DNA from 3 places in the Paenibacillus sp. FSL M8-0142 genome. Region 2 is predicted to be linked to each of the others. Evidence: predicted binding sites of a transcription regulator. Region 2 holds the regulator's gene; each other region holds the start of a gene.
What was found. Region 2 encodes Rex, which represses fermentation and respiration genes when NADH is low (regulators of the CRP and FNR family bind a similar motif). Its sites were predicted from a motif close to TTGTGAAATATTTCACAA; they were not measured.

Region 1 (7,673 bases), 300 kb from region 2:
ATTCGTTTCAGCTCGTCGAATTCCTCAGCCACCGGGAAGCTCACGCCGTGGGCGCCGACCTTGCCGGCGGCCAAGTTCGGACCAAGCGTGATAAATTTATCGTAAATTTGCGTATAATCACGTTCGACCACCGTCAAATTCGGCATCGTTATTCCCGGTATCGCCTGGGCCTCACCGGCCTTCCAATCCTTAACCATACCGAATGGCTGCGAGATTTCCCCTTTGCTGTCATGGGCAAGCGGAGTAGCAACCAGATCCTTGTACACGCCCGGCAGATGGGTCTTGGCCATATCCGAGAAATCTTTGGCGATCGTTCGATAAATGTCCCAGTCCGAACGCGATTCCCAGAGCGGGTCTACCGCAGGATTAAACGGATGGACGAATGGATGCATATCCGTTGAGGATAAATCCGTCTTCTCATACCAGGTTGCTGCAGGGAGCACCACGTCCGCGTACATCGGCGTGGCTGTCATTCGGAAATCAAGCGCAACAAGCAGATCCAGCTTGCCCTCCACATCGCCATGCCACGCCACTTCCTCCGGCTTTTCTTCTTCATTCGGCTCCGACAGAAGATTGTCGGAGGCGCCCAGCAGGTGCTTCATGAAGTATTCCTGACCTTTTGCCGAGCTGGATATCAGATTTGAACGCCATACGAACAGCGAGCGGGGGAAGTTCTCCGGAGCATCGGGATCCTCAATCGCAAATCGCGTCTCACCTTTAACCAGCTGATCAAGCGCATGCCGAACGATCTCATCAGCTGTGCTCTTCCCTTCTCTCTCCGCCTCTTCCGCAAAAGCAAGGCTGCTCTTGTTAAACTGCGGATAGGAAGGCAGCCACCCGAGCCGTGCAGCCAATACGTTATAATCAGCAGGATGGCGGTACCGGATATCCCCGCCGGTCGGGGATTTCAGCGCATCCGCCCCCGACTCCTCATATTTCCACTGGTCGGTGGCGAAATAGAAGAAGGAGGTCGCATTCTGCTGGCGCGGAGGTCCTTGCCAGTCTTTGGCGAAGGCGACAGTCGACCAGCCCTCGATCGGCCGGCATTTCTCCTGGCCTACATAATGCGCCCAGCCCCCGCCATTCACTCCCTGGGATGCCGTAAGGATCACCAGATTCAAGATGGAGCGATATATCGTGTCGCTGTTGAACCAATGGTTGATCCCGGCCCCCATGATAATCATGGACCGGCCGCCGGTATCCAGCGCGTTCTGGGCGAATTCGCGGGCGATCTGAATGACGACCGAGGCTTTTACACCGGTGATCGCCTCCTGCCATGCCGGCGTATAATACGAGCTTGCATCCTCGTAATTTGCCGCCTCGAGCTCGCTCCCGACCCGCCGGATTCCATACTGGCTGAGCATCAAGTCATAGACAGTCGTCGCGAGACATGTTGTTCCATCGGCCAAACGCACCGTCCTTGCAGGAATCATCCGTTCGAATATCCCGCTGCCGCTGGAATCGAAATAGGGAAAACAAATGATATGCCAATCCGCATTATGACCTTCCATCGAAAGAGCCGGTTCGATTCGTGTCCCGTCTTCCCGCTCCAGCATTAAATTCCATTTCTCTCCCTGCTCCCAGCGCTGGCCAATCGTGCCGTTCGGGACGATGATTTCACCCGTTTCCGCGTCCAGAATAACCGGCTTCCACTCGGCATTCGGCGAGGCGTCTCCCAGATCGCTTGCCCGCAAGAAACGTCCGGCTTTCAAGCTGTCTCCATGCGCATCGAGCATGATCAAGAACGGCATGTCGGTATACTGCTTCGCATAATTCAGGAACATCGGCTCCGCGCGCTCCCGATAATATTCGTTTAAGATAACATGCGTCATTGCCTGGGCAAGAGCTGCGTCCGTTCCAGGATTCGGTGCGAGCCAGTTATCGGCGAATTTCACATTCTCCGCGTAATCCGGAGCCACGGACACGACCTTGGTTCCCTTGTAACGCACCTCGGTCATAAAGTGTGCATCCGGCGTCCGGGTCAACGGCACATTGGAGCCCCACATGATGAGGTAGCCGGCATTGTACCAATCGCTGGACTCCGGAACGTCGGTCTGCTCCCCCCAGATTTGCGGCGAGGCGGGCGGAAGATCTGCATACCAATCATAAAAGCTGAGCATTTCTCCGCCCAGCAAGGAAATAAACCGGGCTCCTGACGCATAACTGATCATTGACATCGCCGGAATCGGGGTAAATCCGGCAATCCGGTCGGGGCCGTATTTACGAATTGTATAGATCAGCTGTGCGGAGATGAGCTTTGTTGCATCCGGCCAAGTTACGCGCACATGCCCTCCTTTTCCTCGAGCCTGCTTGTAAGCCTTGGCTTGATCCGGGTCCTCCACAATGCTGGCCCAAGCCGCAACCGGATCCTCGTGCAACTCCAAAGCCTTGCTCCACATCCGCCAAAGCTTACCTCGGATATAAGGGTATTTAATTCGAAGCGGACTGTACTCATACCATGAGAATGAGGCTCCACGCGGACAGCCTCGCGGCTCAAATTCCGGCATATCCGGACCGCATGACGGATAATCGATCTGCTGGTTCTCCCAGGTAATGATTCCGTTCTTCACGAACACCTTCCAGCTGCAGGAGCCGGTACAGTTTACGCCGTGGGTCGTCCGAACGACCTTATCGTGCGACCAGCGCTTGCGGTACATATCCTCCCATTCCCGGCTTTTCTCTTCCAGGACGGACCAATTGTCCGAGTAGCTCTCCACTCTTTTGAAGAATTTCAGTCCCGATTTGCGTATCATAGGACGCGTCAACTCCTTCTGCTTGAATGACCATGGTTGGGGAATCCATGTATCGTCCATTCGTATGCATTCATTATGCAGGTATCGCTGGAGGCATCCTACTAGGGAAACTCCTATATTCGCAGGGGAAATCCCTCGTCATGCTGGCGGCAGCCTTTTTTCAGGCACGCACTGGGGTCCCCATCTTGGGAAGATGCAGATGCAAAAAGAACCCCTGCCCGGCGGGCAAAGGCTCTTGAATGGGTATCTATAATAACAGGATGGGCATTGCTATAGGAGCGTGCGAATCTCTTGGAACAGAACGTTGTTCTCCAAATGGATATGCTCATAGGTGTCTTTCTCAAGACCCGCAAGGCGTTGGTAGACAAGTCTGTATGTGCCGCATGCATCATCCGGCAGCTCCCAATCATTGGTGACCTCTCGAAGCTCCTGCAATATGCCGCCTGCACTGGAGTGCTCCTCCTCAAGCCCGGTTATCAGGTGCAGCAATTGCGGTCCAGCATCCGTCTCGGATTCGGTGATGACCCGGACCATAAGCGGGAAGACATTCTGATCTTCATCCTGCGTGTGCTCCAGCAGTTCCTTCTTGAGCTGCGTGAACAGCTCTTGAACCCGCAAAAGCTCAGGATGCCGTTCTCCGTGGACACGGGCAAGCTTAGTAACATATGGGGTCAGAGCCGGCAATTCATCACGCAAGAATGCATGATGCTTATGCTGAATGTGCTCGATGAGCTCAAGAGCGCCCAGGGAGGCCGGACGACTCTCCTGGTATTTCTCAAATTTGTCCTGCAGCAGCTTGACCTGATTCAGGACAGCTTCGGGATCCAGCTGCCGCTGTGCGGCCGCATTCTCCAAGGGAATCTGGCCGCCGCAGCAAAAATCGATGCGAAGCGAACGGAATAAATCAGCCGTCTGAGGCACGGAGGAAACGATATCCGAGACATGGGTATGAAGCGTAATGGTGCTCATAGAAAACAACCTCCTGTCATTTGTGGCCATAGCTTAGCAACTGGCCGTTTCTCACGCCTCAAGTATAGACAGCCCTTTATTTCCGCCTCAGTGATTGCAATCATACGGATTGGGGACAAATTGTGAACGGCAGGCCCCGAAGCAGAAGCACCCATTCAAACCCTGTATGGAGCCCTAAAGGAAACGGCAAACCTTCTTTAAAATGTACCTGTAAATGTTCCTGTTCAAATTTTAAAGTCACAAATTGTTGCGATTTTATGTGATTCAAATCACAATACCATGCGAAACGGGTTATCTATAATGATATCATCCACTTTATGAAAGCGAGGCGCAGCTTTATGCTAAGCGAAAAAACGATCGCAACCATCAAATCAACGGTTCCTGTCCTGGAACAACATGGCGTTACCATCACTTCCACCTTCTATCGGAATATGTTCAAAGCGCATCCGGAGCTGTTGAATATTTTCAACCATGCCAACCAGCAGCGAGGCCGCCAGCAAACCGCCCTTGCAAACACGGTGTATGCAGCGGCACTGCACATCGACCGTTTGGAGGCTATCCTGCCTGCCGTTAAGCAAATCGCGCATAAACACCGGAGTCTTGGCGTCAAACCGGAGCATTATCCTATTGTCGGGGAGCATCTGCTAGGAGCAATTAAAGAGGTGCTTGGAGATGCAGCAACCGAAGAAATTTTGCAGGCGTGGGAGGAAGCATACGGCGTCATTGCGGATGCATTCATTTCAGTTGAAGATGAGATGTATAAGCAATCGGAGACGCAGGTCGGGGGGTGGAGCGGCTTCAAACCGTTCCGGGTCGAGCGAAAAGTACGGGAGAGCGAAGTTATTACGTCCTTCTATCTCGTTCCGGCGGACGGAGGCCCGCTGGCCGCTTTTGAGCCTGGACAATATGTCAGCATCAGGCTGCAAATACCCGGCGAAACTTATACCTTGAACCGCCAGTACAGTTTGTCTGATGCGCCTGGCAAGCCATACTACCGGATTTCAGTAAAACGGGAGGCCGAAGGCATTGATACTCCGGAAGGGAAAGTATCGAATTATCTCCATCAGTCCGTTGAAGAGAACGGGATCGTGGAGCTTTCGGCTCCTGCCGGCGATTTCACATTGAACCTGGAGAATTCGTCTCCGCTCGTCCTCATCAGCGGCGGTGTTGGGCTCACTCCGATGATCAGCATGCTGAACACCGCTGTTGAAGCACAACCGGGGCGTAAGGTGATGTTTATCCACGCAGCACGAAATGCCAATGTCCATGCAATGAAGCAGCATGTCGAGGAGCTCGCGGAAATGAATCCGAATATTTCTTACCGGTGGTGCTACAGCAACCCGGGCGCAGAGGATGGCGGATACCATAAGAGCGGATTGATCGACCTGGCATGGTTAAAAGATACCGTACCCGGGTCATCGGCAGTCTATTATTTCTGCGGTCCGATCCCGTTCATGAAGACGATCAACGACGCGCTTCTGGCAATGGATATTCCTTCCGACCGGATCCATTACGAGTTCTTTGGTCCTGCTGCAAGCCTTTCCTGACGGAGCAGCCGGTTGACCGTTTCCCGTCGCAGCCCGATCAGCTGTCCGATTTCCACTTGGGTCAGGACATCCGTAAGACGCGCAGGTGAGATATACTGCTCGAACCACCGCTGAAGCTTGTGTAATCGCTCAATGGGCTCGATTTCGCTTAATTGATCAATCCGCTCCTGCATCATTCGCAGCTTATCCTGCAGCTGAAGCGCTATGGAACGATATCGTACCGGGTCCTGCTCCAAGGAACCATACCATTCATCCGGACGGTAAACTTGAATCTCGCTTGTCACTAATGCAACCGCGGTTCCGAAATAGGGCTTGGGCGTAATTAATGAATGATGCGGAATCGTTTCCCCGGGGACAATCAAATTCACTAGCAAAGCATTGCCGTCCTGGTGTACACGCTCGATTTTGAGCATGCCGCTCTTCACATGAAACAGCGGGCCGGATTCGCCTTGCCGAAATAAGGTTTCTCCTTTATGAAGGATCATAAACAGGTACCTCCTCAATCATGACACTGTCTCTAATCATAGCGTAAGCGTCATGATATGATCAAGAAGGCCTTATTTGTAGGCGAAGATGTAATGGTAACAGCCCGGTTTCTCTGGTTTTCCTGAGGAACCGGGCTGTTACCGTTTAATAAAGATTCCATGATCTCCCTGCTGCTTGGTACTGTGGTACATTCACGCAACAAAACCGCCTTGAACCAAAAGGCAGTTTTGTTTGCGAAACGCGAAGTTAGGCATTCAGATCGCGTGTTCCGGGGCTATGCTCGTTAGGGAGCTCAGGCAAGTTCGGTACCGGGAAGCCTTCCGGCGGCGGAATGACTTGGAGACTGCCGCCGTTTCGGCTTGGCGTCTGGCCGCTGAAAATTTCACCGATCCGCGTGTTATCCAGCCGAAAATTGAATTGGGCATTATGGAAGCCCATATCCACATATTTTTTACACTCCGGATACTTATTGATATCGTAATTCGGTACAGGGAACAGCTTGCCCCACTCGACGCCAAGCGTCTCCAGCGCCTTGGCAAACGCGTTCTGATGGGCGTTGTCGCGAACGATCAGGAAGGCCAGCGTTTCCCGGAACGTTTTGTTCGTACTCATCTCATAGATTCTTGATTTTTGCAAAACTCCCGTTGATTCCAGCACGAGATTATCGAGCAGATTCGCCACCAGATTGCCGTGGTCGTACACATAATTGCCCATCCAAGGATTGCCTGCCGCATCGACCGGCAGCGAGCTTTGAGCTCCCATAATAAAGTGATGCGGGTTCGCGTGCTTGACCGCCTCATCCAGCGGAGCTTCATCGATTCCGGCATTGCCCGCGCCATCAGCGCCGGCTCCCGTCAACAGCTGGTTGATCGTATGCTGGACGAGCTCGACGTGGCTGATTTCCTCCAAAAACACGCCTCGTATCAAATCCCGAAACTGGGTGTCCAGTCCCCGGAAGTTATTGCTCTGGAAAAAGAACTGCATCATCGTGCGCATCTCGCCGAACCGTCCGCCAAGCGTTTCCTGCAGCACCTTTGCGGCAGCGGGATCGGGTTGATCCGGCACGATCAAATTGATCAGGTCTTCTTTGTAGAAATACATGGCGATGCCTCCGCTTTCCTGGATTGTATTGATGCCTTCAGTTTCATTCCCAGGGACAAGTTTCATGCACGCTGGGGATTATGTAATAATTACCTGCTGTGCACGCCCAAGAAGTTGCAGCATGAAATACATGGTTCCTGTACATAATGACGATGTTCAATAAATATAAAGGAGCGAATCATATTGGGTATTTTAAGCGGCAATCCGAAAGATGAGCCTATGCATTACGGCGAAATCTTCAGCGTATGGGAAACGTCCATGATGGCCAAGGGCACCATCTCTTGCTATGAGGCGTATATGTATCATGCAGGAGACAAGGAGCTGAAGAAGATCCTTGAGGACCTGCTCGACCAAGCGAGACTTGAAATGAAGGAATGCGACGAATTGCTGACCGACAACGGCATTACGCCAGCCCCGGCGCTGGCTGAACGGCCTCCTGCCAAGCTCGAGGAAATCCCGATGGGCGCCCGGTTCACCGATCCGGAAATCGCCGCCAAAATCGCTGCCGAGAATGCGCTAGGACTCGCTTCTTGCAGCAAAGTGATGGGAATGAGCATCCGGGAAGATATCGGCGCTTTGTTTGCGAAATACCATACAACCAAAGCGGCCCTCGGCCTTCGGATTCTTCGCATGAACAAGGAGAAGGGCTGGCTTATTCCTCCGCCGCTCCAAGCGAAGAGGCCTGAATAGCAGCAGCCGCACGAATAGCAAAGAGACTCAGCAGGATCAAAGCCAAGCTGAGTCTCTTCCTTTTGATCGATGGACGGTCGTTTAATGCGGCTTCCAACAAGGCTTAAGCGCGCTGTCTTCGAACCGG
Region 2 (7,673 bases):
CCCCTACCGTGACAAACGGTTTGTCAAAACTTACGCGGACATCGGATCCGTCATCCGTGACGGAATCGCCCAATATGTAAGAGAAGTCAAGGACCGCTCGTTCCCGGCCGAGGAGCATGTATTCAAATCCGAGAATAAGCAAGCCTCCGAACCGGCGCTCTACGGCGGCAATAAGGAAAAGGTGGGCACTTCATGAACGTCATTCGCACCATAGCGGAAGCAAGAGCATTTATCCAAGCAAGACAACACGAAGGAAGCGGAGCCGTCGGACTTGTACCGACCATGGGCTATCTGCATGAAGGACACGCCAGTCTGATGCGCAAGGCCCGGGAAATGTGCGGAACGGTCGTTGTCAGCATATTTGTCAACCCGATCCAGTTCGGACCGGGCGAGGATTATGAGACCTATCCGAGAGATGAAGCGCGGGACCTTGCCTTGGCGGAAGCAGAAGGGGTGGATGCCGTATTCATCCCGTCCGTTGAGGAAATGTATCCGCAGCCAACGAGAACGAAGATAACCGTTGCGGAGATTACCTCGCTGCTCTGCGGCGCTTCGCGTCCGGGGCATTTTGACGGGGTGACTACCGTTGTATCCAAGCTGTTTCATATCATAAAGCCGGCCTATGCCTTCTTCGGGATGAAGGATGCCCAGCAGGTAGCCGTCATTGAGCAGATGGTTCGGGATTTGAACATGGACGTGAGCATCGTTCCTTGCCCGATTATTCGCGAACAAGACGGTCTCGCCCTAAGCTCCCGCAACGTTTATCTCAGCCCGGAAGAGCGGAAGCAGGCGCTCGTCTTGTCCGGCTCCCTTAGGGCGGCGCAGGCGATAGTTGAGCAGAACCACGAGGTGACGGCAGGCGAGATTCGTACGCTGCTTCGGGAGCATATTACGCAGTCGCCGCTGGCCGACATCGATTACGCGGAAGTGCTCACGTTCCCGGAGCTTTCTCCTATTGCGGATTCTGAGCAGGCTTTAGGGACAGATCGTGGAGTCATTATGGCGCTCGCTGTGCGGTTCGGCCGTACGCGCCTGATCGATAATGCGTTAATTCAACCGAAAGTGGGGGATTCCCATGTTTAGAACGATGATGAAATCCAAAATCCACCGTGCGACCGTAACGGAAGCGAATTTGAACTATGTGGGCAGCATTACCATCGATGAGAATCTTATGGAAGCGGCAGATTTGCTGGAGAATGAAAAGGTTCAAATCGTGAATAATAACAATGGCGCCCGTCTGGAGACCTATGTCATTAAAGGAGAGCGCGGCAGCGGCGTGATTTGTCTTAACGGAGCTGCGGCACGGCTCGTGCAGCCGGGGGACAACGTCATCATTATTTCTTATGCCATGATGTCCAAAGAGGAATATGAGAACCATACGCCGACGGTCGTAATCGTTGACGAGAACAATAAGCCTGTAACGACTTCATACCGGGAAGTACACGCAGCTGTGCTGTAATGACCAAAATGTGTCGGGAACGCAAAGGGATGAAAAGGACCACTTCTACAAAAAATGAGTTCAGGTCGACGCACTGATCTCATTTTTTCGCTAAGGGTGGGATGCACGCTATGTTTCAACATGTATTCGCCGAAATGAACAACATGTTAGATGAAATTGTGAAGCATTACCCTACCGCAAATGGCCCTAAAAAGCAGGCGCTTGTACAAAACTGGAATATGCTGAAGAGCATGAGCGACGGCATTATTGAGGAATGGCTCCGTTTCGAGGAACGGATGGCCGTCTTCCGTGAAAATGCCGTATCTCCTCCGGTTTTTCCGCCGACCGAGGCGCCTGAGCTGCAGCATGATGCCTTCATCCGGGGACAAGGGTATTATAAGCTGCTGATGTTTGAGCCGGCGATCGCGCAGTTCAAGCTCGCTGCAGCTGTGTATCCGGATAGTCTCTTGATCAAGCTGTACATTGCATTATCCCAGCTTCACTTGGGGGAGACTTCCCAGGCATCCGACGTGCTCATGTCCATCCTGCCGATGGCTGAAGACCGGAAGCTGCGGGCCATGGTGTATAACGCGCTCGGCTGCATTCAAGCCTTAAACGGATGCCAGGCGAAGGCAGAGGAATGTTTTACCCTTGCGATTCACAGCGACCCGACATTACCCGACCCGATAATCAATCTAGAGGTTTGCAAGAAAAACCGGGGTGATCTGCAGTACGGCAGTCAGCTGATCTCGCTGCTGTAAGCAGCAGTCTGAACAAGAAGCGATGCTAAGGCTCAGGGAATGAGCTGTTCAGCATCGCTTTTTTCCGTTGTTATAGAAGTACTGAATGCCTCTAGGGACATGCCAGAAATGTGAATTCCATGCAGGAGTCCGGGTCATGAGGAGCCGGTATTCTGTATGCCGGAATGTTCAAAAGCCGCAACTTCTGGTATGCTGTTAATTAGTCTGGAAGAAAGGGATTTTAACGAAATGAAATTTGCCGTATTGGATTTTGAAACCACGGGCAACCAGTCTGCCGATGAAATTATCCAGGTCGGGCTGGCCATCATCGAAGAGGATCGGGGCATCTCCCGCGTGTACGGCACGTACGTCAATCCCGGGATTCCGATTCCTCCGTTTATTACCGGTCTGACCGGAATTTCCGACAGCGATGTAGCCGATGCGCCGTCTTTGGAGGAAATGATGATGGAGCTCGTGCCCATGCTGGACGATGTGGTTCTGGTCGGGCACAATGTGGCTTTCGATTTTAACTTTTTGCAAAACGCGCTGGATCGCTGCGGTTATTTACCGTTCAGCGGCCGGATTTTAGATACGATGCACTTTTTGAAAATATGCTTCCCCTCGCTGCCATCTTATCAGCTCGGCATGGTTTCCTCGCATTTCGGCCTCGAGCATGACCGTCCGCACCAAGCGGACAGCGATGCGCTTGCCACAGCGAATGTGCTGCTGAAATGCCTGGAGGAGATCGATGAGCTTCCTCTGCTGACCATCCAGCGGCTGAGCGATCTGTTTGCGGAAGAGGACAGCGATTTGGCCTGGTTCTTTGACGGCATCCGTGTGGAGCGCGAGATGCAGGCCGTCCAGGATGGCAGCATTCATACCTACTACCGCCAATTCGCATTAGGCGTTGAGGATTGGACGGACATCGCTCCGGTCCGCGATGAAGCGGAGCCCAATCCGCTGGCGAACATGAGCTTTGATGAGTATATGGATGAGGTTCGGAGACGTTTGAAGGAAGTGCTTCCACAATATGAGAGCCGGGATGCGCAGGACATCATGTTCCAGGAAGTGATGCAGGCGCTTGATGAGGACAAGCATCTGTTGATCGAAGCCGGCACCGGTACTGGAAAATCGCTCGGATATTTGCTCCCGTCCATTTACCAAAGCGTCAAGCAGGAGCAGAAGGTGATGGTCAGCACGCATACGATCAACCTGCAGGAACAACTTCGAGACCGCGACATTCCTCTGCTTACCCAGGTAGTGCCGTTCCCTTTTAAAGCAGCCATCTTTAAGGGAAGAGGTCATTATTTGTGTTTGAGAAAATTTGAACATAAAATAAATAGGAGAGATTTTCATTCGCCGAAGGAGGACGTCATTACGGCGGCCCAAATGCTGGTATGGCTCACACAGACCGAAAGCGGCGATGATGAGGAGCTGAATCTCGGCGGCCGCGGAGGCGATTTCTGGGAAACGATCGCCAGCGATTCCGATTCATGCCTTGGACGAGGCTGCCCGTGGTTCCGCAAGTGCTACTACCATCGGGCGAAGCATGAGGCCGGCATTGCGGATGTTGTCATCACGAATCATTCCAAGCTGTTTACCGATGTAAAAGCGAACCACCAGCTGCTTCCGAGCTACGAGCGGCTCGTCATCGACGAAGCCCATCATTTGGAGGATGTGGCCGGCAAGCATCTCGGGCTGCAGATGAAATATTTTACGGTGGTTCATACATTGACGCGTCTATACAAGGACAGCCGAAGCGGGCAGCTCCCTGCGCTGCGGCAGCTGCTCCAGGCTTCTCCCCATGAGAAATCCGGGGAATGGTCGGCGGTCATCGACCGGATCTATCCTGATCTGATCACGGTGAAAGAAACTTGGGACCGACTCAGCGACCAGCTGTTCGGCCTGCTTCCGGAACGCGGCGATGCTTCTCCTGGAGATGCCGGGCAATACACGCTGCGGCTCTCGCCTGCGAAGAAGCCGAAGGATTGGGGAGCGCTCGCCGAGCTGGAACAGCAGATTCACGTGACGCTGGGAGACGTCGTTCGCAAGGGAGACAAGCTGATCGCCGAGATGAAGGAAGAGCTTGACGATTACAGTGCGGACAGCCTGCTGACTGACCTGTCGGGCTTGTTTAAGGATCTGGCTGCGCATCGCGAGGATTTGCGGTCCTTCATGGCTCTGAATGACGAAGGCACCGTATACTGGATGGAGGCCAACGGCAATTTCCGCAGCAAGTCGCTGCAGCTCTATGCCGTGCCCGTTGATGTGAGCAAGCATTTGAAGGAATTGTTTTTTGACAAGAAGCGGAGCGTGATTCTGACATCGGCGACGCTGTCGGTCGATAAATCGTTTCAATTCATGATCGATAATCTAGGGCTCCAGGAGGCGGCGGACGCAGGGAATCTGAACACGGTTCAGCTGCCGTCCCCGTTCAATTACAGGGAGCAGGCGCTTCTTGTCATTCCGCGGGATTTTCCAAGCGTGAAGGGCTCCGTGGGGGATGCGGTATTTGTGGATACGCTCGTGAAGTCGCTCTCTGAAGCGGCAATAGCTACCCAAGGTCGTATGCTCGTCCTGTTTACGTCGTACCGGATGCTTCGTCAGGTGCACGAGCCGCTGAAGGAAGCGCTGGCTGCCAGCGATATTACGGTGCTTGGTCAGGGAATGGATGGTACGAGCCGTACGAAGCTGATACGCCGGTTCCAGGATAGCAGCGCGTCGGTTCTGCTCGGGACCAGCTCCTTCTGGGAGGGTGTTGACATTCCCGGAGAAGCGCTGACCTGCCTGGCGATTGTCCGGCTGCCGTTCCAGCCGCCCAACCATCCGCTGGTCGAGGCGAAGAGCGAGCTGCTGCAGCAGCAGAAGAGGAACCCGTTCATGAAGCTGTCGGTGCCGCAAGCGGTCATCCGTTTCAAGCAGGGCTTCGGGCGGCTTGTTCGGACCGCCCACGATAAGGGAATCGTGATCGTCTACGATACCCGGGTAATCGAATCGTATTATGGAAAATACTTCTTGTATTCCCTGCCCGGACCGAAAATGGAGCATATGCCGACCGAGGGGATCGTCCCCCGTATTGCGCAGTGGCTTGAGGAAAGGGAGAATGAAAAAGAGTGAACCTAAAGGGGAGCAAGGCTTTATATTGGAAGCGATGAACTATCATCCTATTAATAGGGGGAGCATGCATGAAATCGGATAAAATTTCAGAGGCCGTAGTCCGCAGATTGCCAGTCTATTTGCGCTATTTGAATGAGCTTCATAAGCGGGAGGTGTCCACCGTCTCCTCACAGGAGCTTGGGCAGAAGCTCGACCTGAACCCGGCCCAAATCCGCAAGGATTTGGCCTATTTCGGGGATTTCGGCCGGAAGGGCATCGGTTATGATGTCTCCTATCTCATTGAGAAAATCCGCCAAATCTTGAAGCTAGACCAGAAGATCAACGTAGCGCTGGTGGGTGCGGGCAATCTCGGACATGCGCTATCCAATTACAACGCGTTTCTGAAAGATAATATGAAGATTGTGGCGATTTTCGATTCGTATCCTCCGAAAATCGGGCTGAAGATCAATAACTTGACGGTGCAGCCGATGGAAGAGCTGGACAAGACGGTCCAGGAATACGGCATTCGAATCGGGATCATTACGGTACCGGATTTTGAAGCGCAAAACGTAGCCAATCAGCTGATCAACGCCGGAATCGAGGCGATTTTGAATTTTGCCCCGACGATTCTGAAGGCGCCGCCTCATATCCGCATTCACACCGCGGATTTTACGACGGATCTGCAAAGTCTGGCTTACTATTTGGACAATGGGAAGGAGGATGCGCAGCATGACAACGAAGTGGATGGTTAAGAACGGAACATTTGCCGTGCTTCAGGAAGGACAGCCGGTTCTCCGCGGGTATATGGTTGTGGAGGACGACCGCATCACGTATTTGGGGGAAGAGGAGCCTCAGGTCGATGCAGAAACCCAGGTGATGGACGGAACGCATCTGTTATTCCTTCCAGGGCTGGTCAACACGCATGGACATGCAGCCATGTCGCTGCTTCGCGGTTTTGGCGATGATCTGGCCCTGCAAGTTTGGCTGCAGGAGAAAATGTGGCCGATGGAAGCGAAGTTTACGGCCGACGATGTATTTTGGGGCACTTCGCTCTCGGTGCTCGAGATGCTGAAGGGCGGTACGACAACCTTCGTTGACATGTATGACCATATGGATCAGGTCGCCAAGGTTGTCCAAGACTCCGGAATGCGGGGAGTGCTGACAAGAGGCGTCATCGGGCTGTGTCCTCCGGAAGTACAGAAGCAGAAGCTGGATGAGGCGATTGCCTTTGCAAAGGACTGGCACGGTCAGGCGGAGGGCCGGATTACGACGATGATTTCGCCGCATGCGCCTTACACCTGCCCGCCAGACTTCATTGAGAAATTCGTTCAAGCGGCGCATGATTTGAATCTGCCGATTCATACCCATATGTCCGAAACGGCAGCCGAAGTGCAGCAGAATGTGAATGACTACGGACAGCGTCCGGTGGCCCATCTAGAGAAGCTCGGCGTGTTCTCGCGTCCGACGCTGGTCGCGCATGCGGTGCATTTGACGGACGAAGAGATTGAAATATTGGCTAAGCATGATGTCGCGGTATCCCATAACCCCGGCAGCAACCTGAAGCTGGCCAGCGGTGTTGCGCGTGTTCCCGAGCTGTTGAAAGCAGGTGTGACAGTGTCCCTTGGAACCGATGGACCAGCGAGCAATAACAACCTGGACATGTTCGAAGAAATGCGCCTGGCCGCCCTTATCCACAAGGGCGTCAGCGGCGATCCGACGGCTATTCCGGCAGCCGAAGCGCTTCGAATGGGAACCGAGTATGGAGCACGGTCGGCATTTCTTGATAACGTAGGCAGATTGGCCGTCGGGATGAAGGCGGACATGATCGCACTGGATACCGATCAAGCGCATTTCCTGCCGCGCACGGACTACATTTCGCATTCAATTTACTCGGCCTCCGCCAAGGATGTGGAGCATGTATGGGTTGACGGCAAGCAGGTGGTTAAGCACGGCTCCTGCCTCACGCTGGATGAGGAACGGATCCGCCGTGAAGCCCAGCGTTCATTCGAGCGTCTTTCGACCCTTTAGGTCAGATTAAGGGGGAGGATCAGACGGTTTGAAAAAGAGAACAAAGTGGATTTTGCTTAGTATATCCGGGCTGCTGCTGGCGCTGCTATGCGTGCAGCTGTACTATTCCTACGTCATGAAGGACACGTGGAATGAGGAGAGCCTGGCGGTGCAAGCCGCTCGTCAGCATGGCAGCCTGGTGACGAAGGATAAGACCTACAAATCGGTATGGGGCGAGAACAACAATTATTGGGTCATCACGGGAACGAATCAGGACCAGCAGCAGATTATGGTCTGGGTGAAGTTTACGGATGATAACCTTCCTGTTGAAGGCAAGGATGCGGTTCAGGCCGTGCTGCTCAGCAGCGGATTGTCCGAGGAGCAGATGCGCG
Region 3 (7,673 bases), 2.7 Mb from region 2:
CTTCCAGCTCTGGTTTCGTAACGTCGATGCCCCTCGCTTCGGCCTCTAATGCTACGGCCTTCCGGTTAAGGATGGTCATCAGCATGTCATGCCCGTATCGCTTCTTCAGCTCGCGAACCCACTCATCTTCTGTGATCGCCTTGTCCTGAATGGTGGCAACAGCCGGAGACGGCCCATTCCCTGATGGAGAACTTGCCCGCGGACCTTCCCCGGAGAACAGCATGTAGCTGCCCATGACCAGTACGCCTGCTGTCAAGACAATGACGGTCGCCCACAATCCCTTCTCTTGTCTCGTCATCACGGTCGCTCAATCCTTAACGTTTAAGATTTGGCCCGCTCTAGCACGGATTTTAGCTGTTCTACATCAAAGGTATACGTTTCGTTGCAGAAATGGCAGGATACTTCCGCCTTACCGTCCTCATCAATCATTTGTTGAATTTCATCGTGTCCCAAGCTGATCAAGGCTCGCTCGACCCGCTCCTGCGTGCAGTCGCAGCTGAACTTTACGTCCATCTCATCCAGAATGTTCACATCCGGTACAACCCGCTTCAGGATGTCCTCCAGGCTGAGCCCCTCTTCCAGCATCTTCGTCACCGGCGGAATGGCGCCAAGCGCACGCTCAAGCTCCGTGATCTCCTCATCCGTGATTCCCGGAAGAAGCTGAATGATGAATCCCCCAGCATTGGCGACCGTATAGTCAGGCGATACGAGCACCCCAAGGCTGACTGCGGAGTTCGTCTGTTCGGATACGGCAAAATAATACGTAAAATCCTCGGCCAGCTCGCCTGAAATAATCGGCACGCTGCCGCGGTAGGGCTCCTTCAACCCCAAATCCTTGATGACGTGAATATAACCGGTGCGTCCGACGGCAGCAGCCACATCCATCTTGCCCGGGCGGATATTCGTCAGCTCGACATGCGGATTGTGAACATACCCGCGCACCTCGCCGTTGGCGTTGCTCTCTGCGGCGATCAAGCCGATCGGCCCGTCCCCGCGTACTTGAATGCTGAGGCGCTCGTCGCCTTTCAGCATCGCTCCCATCATCGCTGCTGCCGACACGGTACGGCCTAAAGCGGCTGTAACGACCGGGAACGTGTCATGCCTGCTGCGCAGCTCCTCGACCAGATCCGTGGTCCGGACGGCGAAGGCCCGCACTTTCCCGCCTAATGCAGTTCCCCGCAGTATGCGGTCTTTTTGTTGGTCCATCCTAAGGCCCTCCTTGTCTTCTAGTTGTTATGTTTTACCCCGAATCCCGGGCTTAGTTGCGTTCGTAAATGATGCGCAGTCCATCAAGCGTAAGCAGAGGCGCAATCTCTTCGATGGATTCCGTTTCGCTCGCGATCAGCTCTGCCAATCCCCCAGTTGCGATAACCTTAACATTGTCCGTCCCCATCTCGGCTTTTATACGTTTAACCAGCCCGTCGACCTGTCCGGCATATCCGTATACGATTCCGGCTTGCATGGCGTGGACCGTATTGCGTCCGATCACCTTCTTCGGCTTCTCGAGCTCTACGCGGGGGAGCTTCGATGCACGCTGCACCAAGGCTTCGGTAGCGATCCCGATTCCTGGAACGATAACCCCGCCCAGATAATTTCGATCTTTATCGATGCAATCAAAGGTCGTTGCCGTCCCAAAATCCACGACAATGACCGGGCTTCCGTACTGCTCGATCGCAGCAACGGCGTTGACGATCCGGTCGGCACCGACCTCCCGCGGGTTCTCATACCGCAGATTAAGGCCGGTTTTAATGCCAGGGCCGACGATCAACGGAGTCTTGCCAATATACTTGCTGCACATCTCCTCGACCACTCGGATAAGCGGCGGAACAACGGAAGAGACGATAACTCCTTCAATTTGGCTTACCGTTATATTCGACATTTGAAACAAATTATGGATCAGCACGCCGTATTCATCCACCGTGGATTGGCGTGACGTGCTGATTCGGAAATCGTGCAGCAGCTGCTTGCCCTGATACACGCCAAGCACGATGTTCGTGTTGCCTACGTCTACGACCAGAATCAAACCCCTGCTCCTCCCTTCTTGGTGTTTAGATCTAAACTGATGTCCAGGTTGTGGAACGAATAGGTGAGCCGACCGACCGAAATGACGTCCACCCCGGTCTCCGCTATGCCGCGCACCGTCTGAAGTGATACATTGCCGGAAGCCTCGACCCGAACATGCGGCGATCTCGCCTTGATTCTTCGAACCGCCTCGGTCATCAGCTCATGATTCATGTTGTCGAGCATGATAATATCTGCACCGGCATCCAGCGCTTCCTCTACCTGTTCAAGGCTTTCCGTCTCAACCTCGATGGTCATCGTATGCGGTATATTCGCTCTTGCGCGGTCTACCGCCTGGCGGATGCCGCCGGCGCCTTTAATATGATTATCCTTGATCATGACGGCATCATACAAGCCGAACCGGTGGTTCGACCCGCCGCCTACGCGGACAGCGTACTTCTCAAGCATCCGGTGGCCCGGCGTCGTCTTCCGCGTGTCCACAAGCCGGGTCGGCAGCCCTTCCAGCGCCTCGACATAAGCGCGCGTCGTGGTTGCAATTCCGGACAAACGCTGCAGCAGATTAAGGGCCAGTCTCTCCCCTGTCAATATACGGTGCGTAGACCCTTCCACTTCAGCAAGAACGGTTCCCTTCTCCACCCGCTCGCCGTCCCGAACCAGCGACCTAAACACCAGTGTCGGGTCAACCGTCTCGAAGACCAGCTCCGCAACCGGCATGCCGGCCACGATCCCGGATTCCTTGGCGTGAATCACGGCCTTGGATTCATGTCCGGGCTCAATCGTCGTAAGGGTCGTAATATCTCCAGAGCCTACATCCTCTTGTAGCCAGGTTCGAATACTCTGGAGCAGGCCGTCATGGTAACCGTTAAACATCATCGCTTATTTCCTCCGTCCTATCTTGATCCCGGGTGTGCACGATATGCTTCTTCCATGCATCATCATTTCGTTCCGGAAAATCCTCGCGGTAATGGGCCCCCCGGCTCTCTTCACGGCACAGCGCGCCTTGAACGACCAGCAGTGAGGCCGTAAGCATATTGGCAAATTCGTACTCCTCGCGTTTGGTCAATACCGCTTGAAACAAGGGAAGCTGCCGGCCAAGCTCTTCGGCCGCCCGTAATAGGGTGTCCCGGTTACGGCGAAGACCGGCATACCGGACCATCACTTTCTGAAGCTTCAGCCGCTTTTCGACCATAGCCTGGGAAGGCGCATCCTTGCGCCCAAGCCCGAAGGATACATGAAGGGATCGCTCCGTCCGTTTCGGAAGCTGCCGGATCCGTTCAACAATGCGGCTTCCGTATACAACCGCTTCGGACAGCGAGTTGCTGGCCAAGCGATTCGCGCCATGAACGCCGGTCGAGGACACTTCTCCGCAGGCGAACAGACGCTTCACGCTGCTCTCCCCGTACAGATTGGTCTTGATGCCCCCCATCATATAATGCGCAGCGGGGGAGACCGGAATCCAATCGGAGGTCAGATCAAGACCATACCGCATGCAGGTTTCGTAAATCGTTGGGAACCGGTGTTTGACCATCTCCGGGGATTCATGGGTAATGTCCAAGTAGACGAACGTGGAGCCCGTCTCCTCCATCTCGCTCACAATCGCCCGGGCGACAATATCCCGGGGCGCCAGCTCCAGCAGCTCATGGTATTTGTGCATGAAGCGCTCGCCTTTAATATTCCGGAGCACGGCGCCTTCTCCGCGCACCGCTTCCGATACCAGAAACCGCGGTGCTCCCGGATAACTCAGCGCCGTTGGGTGGAACTGAATAAACTCCATGTCCCGAATCTGGGCGCCCGCCCGATAGGCCATCGCGACTCCATCGGCGGTCGCAACTTCGGGATTGGTCGTGTACCGGTACAGCTGACCGGCACCGCCGGAGCACATAATCGTTGCTTGGCCCCGCACGAAGATCCGCTTCCCGTCCGGCAACTGGACAATCGCTCCATGGCATTCGCCTTGATCGGTAACCAGATCGATGACAAAATGATCATCCCACACCTCTATATTGTGAAGCATTTCGACTTGAATGGAAAGGGCGCGTACGATTTCATAGCCGGTAGCATCCCCATTCGCATGGAGAATTCGGCGGTGGCTATGGGCTCCTTCCTTCGTTAGAGCGAGCTCCCCGTTCTCGACGTCAAACATCGTCCCGAGACGGATTAATTCCTGGACACCGGCCGGTCCTTCGTTAACCAGCACATCCACCGCCGCCGAGGAGCATAACCCGGCCCCTGCAAGCAGCGTATCCTGCCGATGATAGGCCGGTGAATCGTCCTCCGCCGTCACGGCTGCGATGCCGCCTTGCGCATAGCGCGTATTGCTCTCGAGCAGCGATTTCTTCGTAATCAACAGCACCTTATGATGCTCACTTGCCAGAATGGCGGTATATAATCCGGCGATGCCGGAGCCGATGACGATCACATCCGTCTTCTTTACCGGCAGGTCCTTTAGGTCAAAATCGATCAAATACTGCGGTATCACGCTCGTCTCACCTGTCTTCTCGCGAAAGAGTAGCGCATGCTACTTAACTTGTAACATGCGCTCTAGGGAAGTTCTGGCTTTCTCTGCAACGACAGGAGGTACGTAAATCTGCGGCTTCATCGTCTCCAGAGCTTTGACCAGCTTTTTGAGATTATTCACTTTCATATTCGGACATACGAGGAATTTGGTCGCAAAATGGAAGGATTTATTCGGACTGTCCAAACGGAGCTGATAGCCGGTTCCGTCTTCGGTTCCTACGATAAATTCCTGGGCCGGCGAGTTTTTGCAGTATTCCAGAATGGCGGTGGTGCTGCCTACGAAGTCGCCCATAGCGACAACCTCCGGCCGGCATTCCGGATGCACGACGAACTCGGCGTTCGGATATTTCGCCTTCATCTCCACCACATCTTTCACGGTTAACATATCATGCGTATTGCAGTACCCTTCCCAGATGATCAGCTTCTTGTCGGTGTGCTGCTGGACGTAATGCCCCAGGTTTTTGTCAGGGACCCAAATGATTTCATCGGAATCGACCGACTGAATGACCTTGACCGCATTCGAGGATGTACAGCAAATATCGGTCTCCGCCTTGATCTCGGCCGATGAATTGATATAAGTGACCACTTTGGCATTCGGATGCTGGGCCTTCAGCTTGCGCAGCCCGTCAACGTTTACCATATCGGCCATCGGACAGCCTGCGCGCTCGTCAGGAATAAGCACCGTTTTATTCGGCGCCAATATCTTTGCGCTTTCTCCCATAAAATGCACGCCGCAAAAGACGATCGTCTCGGCATCCGTCTGGGCCGCCTTCTGAGCCAGCAAAAAGGAATCTCCCCGGAAATCGGCGACCTCCTGAATTTCATCCCGTTGATAATAATGCGCCAAAATGATGGCGTTGCGTTCCTTCTTCAACTCCATTAACCGTTCACGCAGCACGCGGTTCTGCTCTGCCTTGCGCTCCAGTGCCAAAGCTTCCATGATCGACCCTCTCCCCTTATGTTATCCGGCATTAGCCGCTTGATGACCATGTTTGAAGGACGTTCGCAACCTTTGTGAAAGGATGCGCATCCTTATTTAACAACTAATGTACACGGACCTCTAATCCCTGTCAATGTGATAAGAAGCACAAAAAGAACCGGAAAACGAATGATCGTTCTCCGGTTCTTCATTTTTATTCCAAATACGAGTATTTCAGCGAATTTACGTTAGACTGCTATCATTATCCGATCCGCCAGGAGGATCTTTACGCTCTGAATCCTTACGATCCAGATTCGAATCCATCGGGTTGTTCGGAATCTCTTCCGTAGAAGTCGGCTGCTGGCCTTCTTCCTTCCCTTGAATACGGACGCGGACATCACCGATGTTGTCGATCGTTGGCTCGCCATTCTCGGAAGAGCCGGATCCTTCGCCACCGCCGTTGCCTTCGACTGTTCCAGTCTCAATGAGATTCTTAATCTGCTCAAGCTCCAGCGTTTCTTTCTCCAGGAGCGTATTCGCAATCAAATGAACCTCTTTGGCATGCTTGGACAGAAGCTCTTTACACTTCTCGTAGCATTCGGTGATAAACCGCTGCATTTCCTGATCGATCTCGTAAGCGATTTGGTCACTGTAGTTCTGCTCGTGCCCGATATCCCGGCCAAGGAACACTTGTCCTTGGGATGTGCCGAACTGCATCGGACCGAGCTTCTCGCTCATACCGTATTCCACAATCATGCTGCGGATAATGCTGGTTGCCTGCTGGAAGTCGCTGTATGCCCCGGTTCCGATTTCTCCGATGAACAGCTCTTCCGCCACGCGTCCGCCGAGCAACCCGGTTACGCGGTCAAGCAATTCCTGCTTCGTCACGAGCATGCGGTCTTCCTTCGGCATCATGATGACGTATCCGCCGGCGCGGCCGCGAGGAATAATCGTTACCTTATGCACGGTATCCGCATGCTCCAAGAAGTAACCGACAATCGTATGACCGGCTTCGTGATAAGCAACGATGCGCTTCTCGCGGTCGCTGATCACGCGGCTGCGCTTCTCGGTACCGACGATCACGCGGTCGATTGCCTCGTCGACTTCCGTCATCGATATATCTTTACGGTTACGACGTGCGGCAAGCAAAGCCGCCTCGTTCAGAAGGTTCTCCAGGTCCGCGCCTGTAAAACCAGTCGTACGCTTCGCGATAATGTCGAGTTTGACATCCTTCGTCAGCGGTTTATTGCGTGCATGCACCTTCAGTACAGCTTCACGTCCCTTAACATCCGGACGATCCACGGTAATCTGACGGTCAAAACGTCCCGGACGCAGCAGCGCCGGGTCCAGAATATCCGGGCGGTTCGTTGCAGCGACGATAATGATGCCTTCATTCGCTCCGAAACCGTCCATCTCTACGAGCAATTGGTTGAGCGTTTGCTCTCGCTCGTCATGTCCGCCACCAAGGCCGGCGCCGCGTTGACGGCCCACAGCATCAATCTCGTCAATGAAGATAATACATGGCGCATTCTTCTTCGCGTTCTCGAACAAATCGCGTACACGCGAAGCACCGACACCGACGAACATTTCCACGAAGTCGGAACCGGAAATACTGAAGAACGGAACGCCTGCTTCACCGGCAACCGCACGAGCCAGGAGCGTCTTACCGGTTCCCGGAGGACCGACAAGCAGCACACCCTTCGGAATGCGGGCGCCGACGGTGTTGAATTTGCGCGGATCCTTCAGGAAGTCGACAACCTCAACGAGCTCCTGCTTCTCCTCGTCAGCACCGGCTACGTCTTCAAACGTAACGCGTTTCTTCTCTTCATTATATAAGCGGGCTTTGCTCTTGCCAAAGTTCATCACTTTGCCGCCGCCGCCCTGAGCTTGATTGAACAGGAAGAAGAACAGAACGAACATGATCACGAGCGGAATAAAGGATGAAAGCAGTGTCAGCCAAATGCTTTGGCCTTCCATCGGCACCACGGTCAGCTTTACATCGTTGCTCTCGCTGGCTGCGGTCAATTCCTGCATCGCCGCATCAGTAGCCGGAATGTAGGTCGAGAAATTCTCCGACTTCTTCTCGTCGGTGACTTCCCTATACTTACCAGTCACCAGATACGCGTAGCCGTCGAATTGAACCGTCATTTCCTTTATCTTGTTATCTTTAACTTCCTGCCGCAGCTGATTATAACTAGGGGCTTCGGCCTGTTCG

Region 1: the regulator Rex is predicted to act here: its motif matches at 3,980-3,997, upstream of ric (iron-sulfur cluster repair di-iron protein).
Region 3: the regulator Rex is predicted to act here: its motif matches at 5,552-5,569, upstream of nadA (quinolinate synthase NadA).

What each region holds. Positions count from the first base shown of each region.
Region 1 is NZ_CP152008.1:3,803,865-3,811,537, forward strand. It holds gene NSQ46_RS17505 (nitrate reductase subunit alpha) at 1-2,753, opposite strand, end outside; gene ric (iron-sulfur cluster repair di-iron protein) at 3,024-3,722, opposite strand; gene hmpA (NO-inducible flavohemoprotein) at 4,061-5,269, shown strand; gene NSQ46_RS17520 (Crp/Fnr family transcriptional regulator) at 5,233-5,754, opposite strand; gene NSQ46_RS17525 (manganese catalase family protein) at 6,002-6,856, opposite strand; gene NSQ46_RS17530 (DUF3231 family protein) at 7,040-7,546, shown strand; gene NSQ46_RS17535 (DUF2512 family protein) at 7,650-7,673, opposite strand, start outside.
Region 2 is NZ_CP152008.1:4,107,275-4,114,947, reverse strand. It holds gene panB (3-methyl-2-oxobutanoate hydroxymethyltransferase) at 1-196, shown strand, start outside; gene panC (pantoate--beta-alanine ligase) at 193-1,083, shown strand; gene panD (aspartate 1-decarboxylase) at 1,076-1,459, shown strand; gene NSQ46_RS18915 (hypothetical protein) at 1,570-2,199, shown strand; gene dinG (ATP-dependent DNA helicase DinG) at 2,428-5,295, shown strand; gene NSQ46_RS18905 (redox-sensing transcriptional repressor Rex) at 5,364-6,026, shown strand; gene NSQ46_RS18900 (amidohydrolase) at 6,004-7,302, shown strand; gene NSQ46_RS18895 (DUF5590 domain-containing protein) at 7,331-7,673, shown strand, end outside.
Region 3 is NZ_CP152008.1:61,618-69,290, reverse strand. It holds gene NSQ46_RS00325 (peptidyl-prolyl cis-trans isomerase) at 1-298, opposite strand, end outside; gene hslO (Hsp33 family molecular chaperone HslO) at 322-1,206, opposite strand; gene NSQ46_RS00315 (type III pantothenate kinase) at 1,259-2,023, opposite strand; gene nadC (carboxylating nicotinate-nucleotide diphosphorylase) at 2,020-2,895, opposite strand; gene nadB (L-aspartate oxidase) at 2,885-4,501, opposite strand; gene nadA (quinolinate synthase NadA) at 4,541-5,479, opposite strand; gene ftsH (ATP-dependent zinc metalloprotease FtsH) at 5,702-7,673, opposite strand, start outside.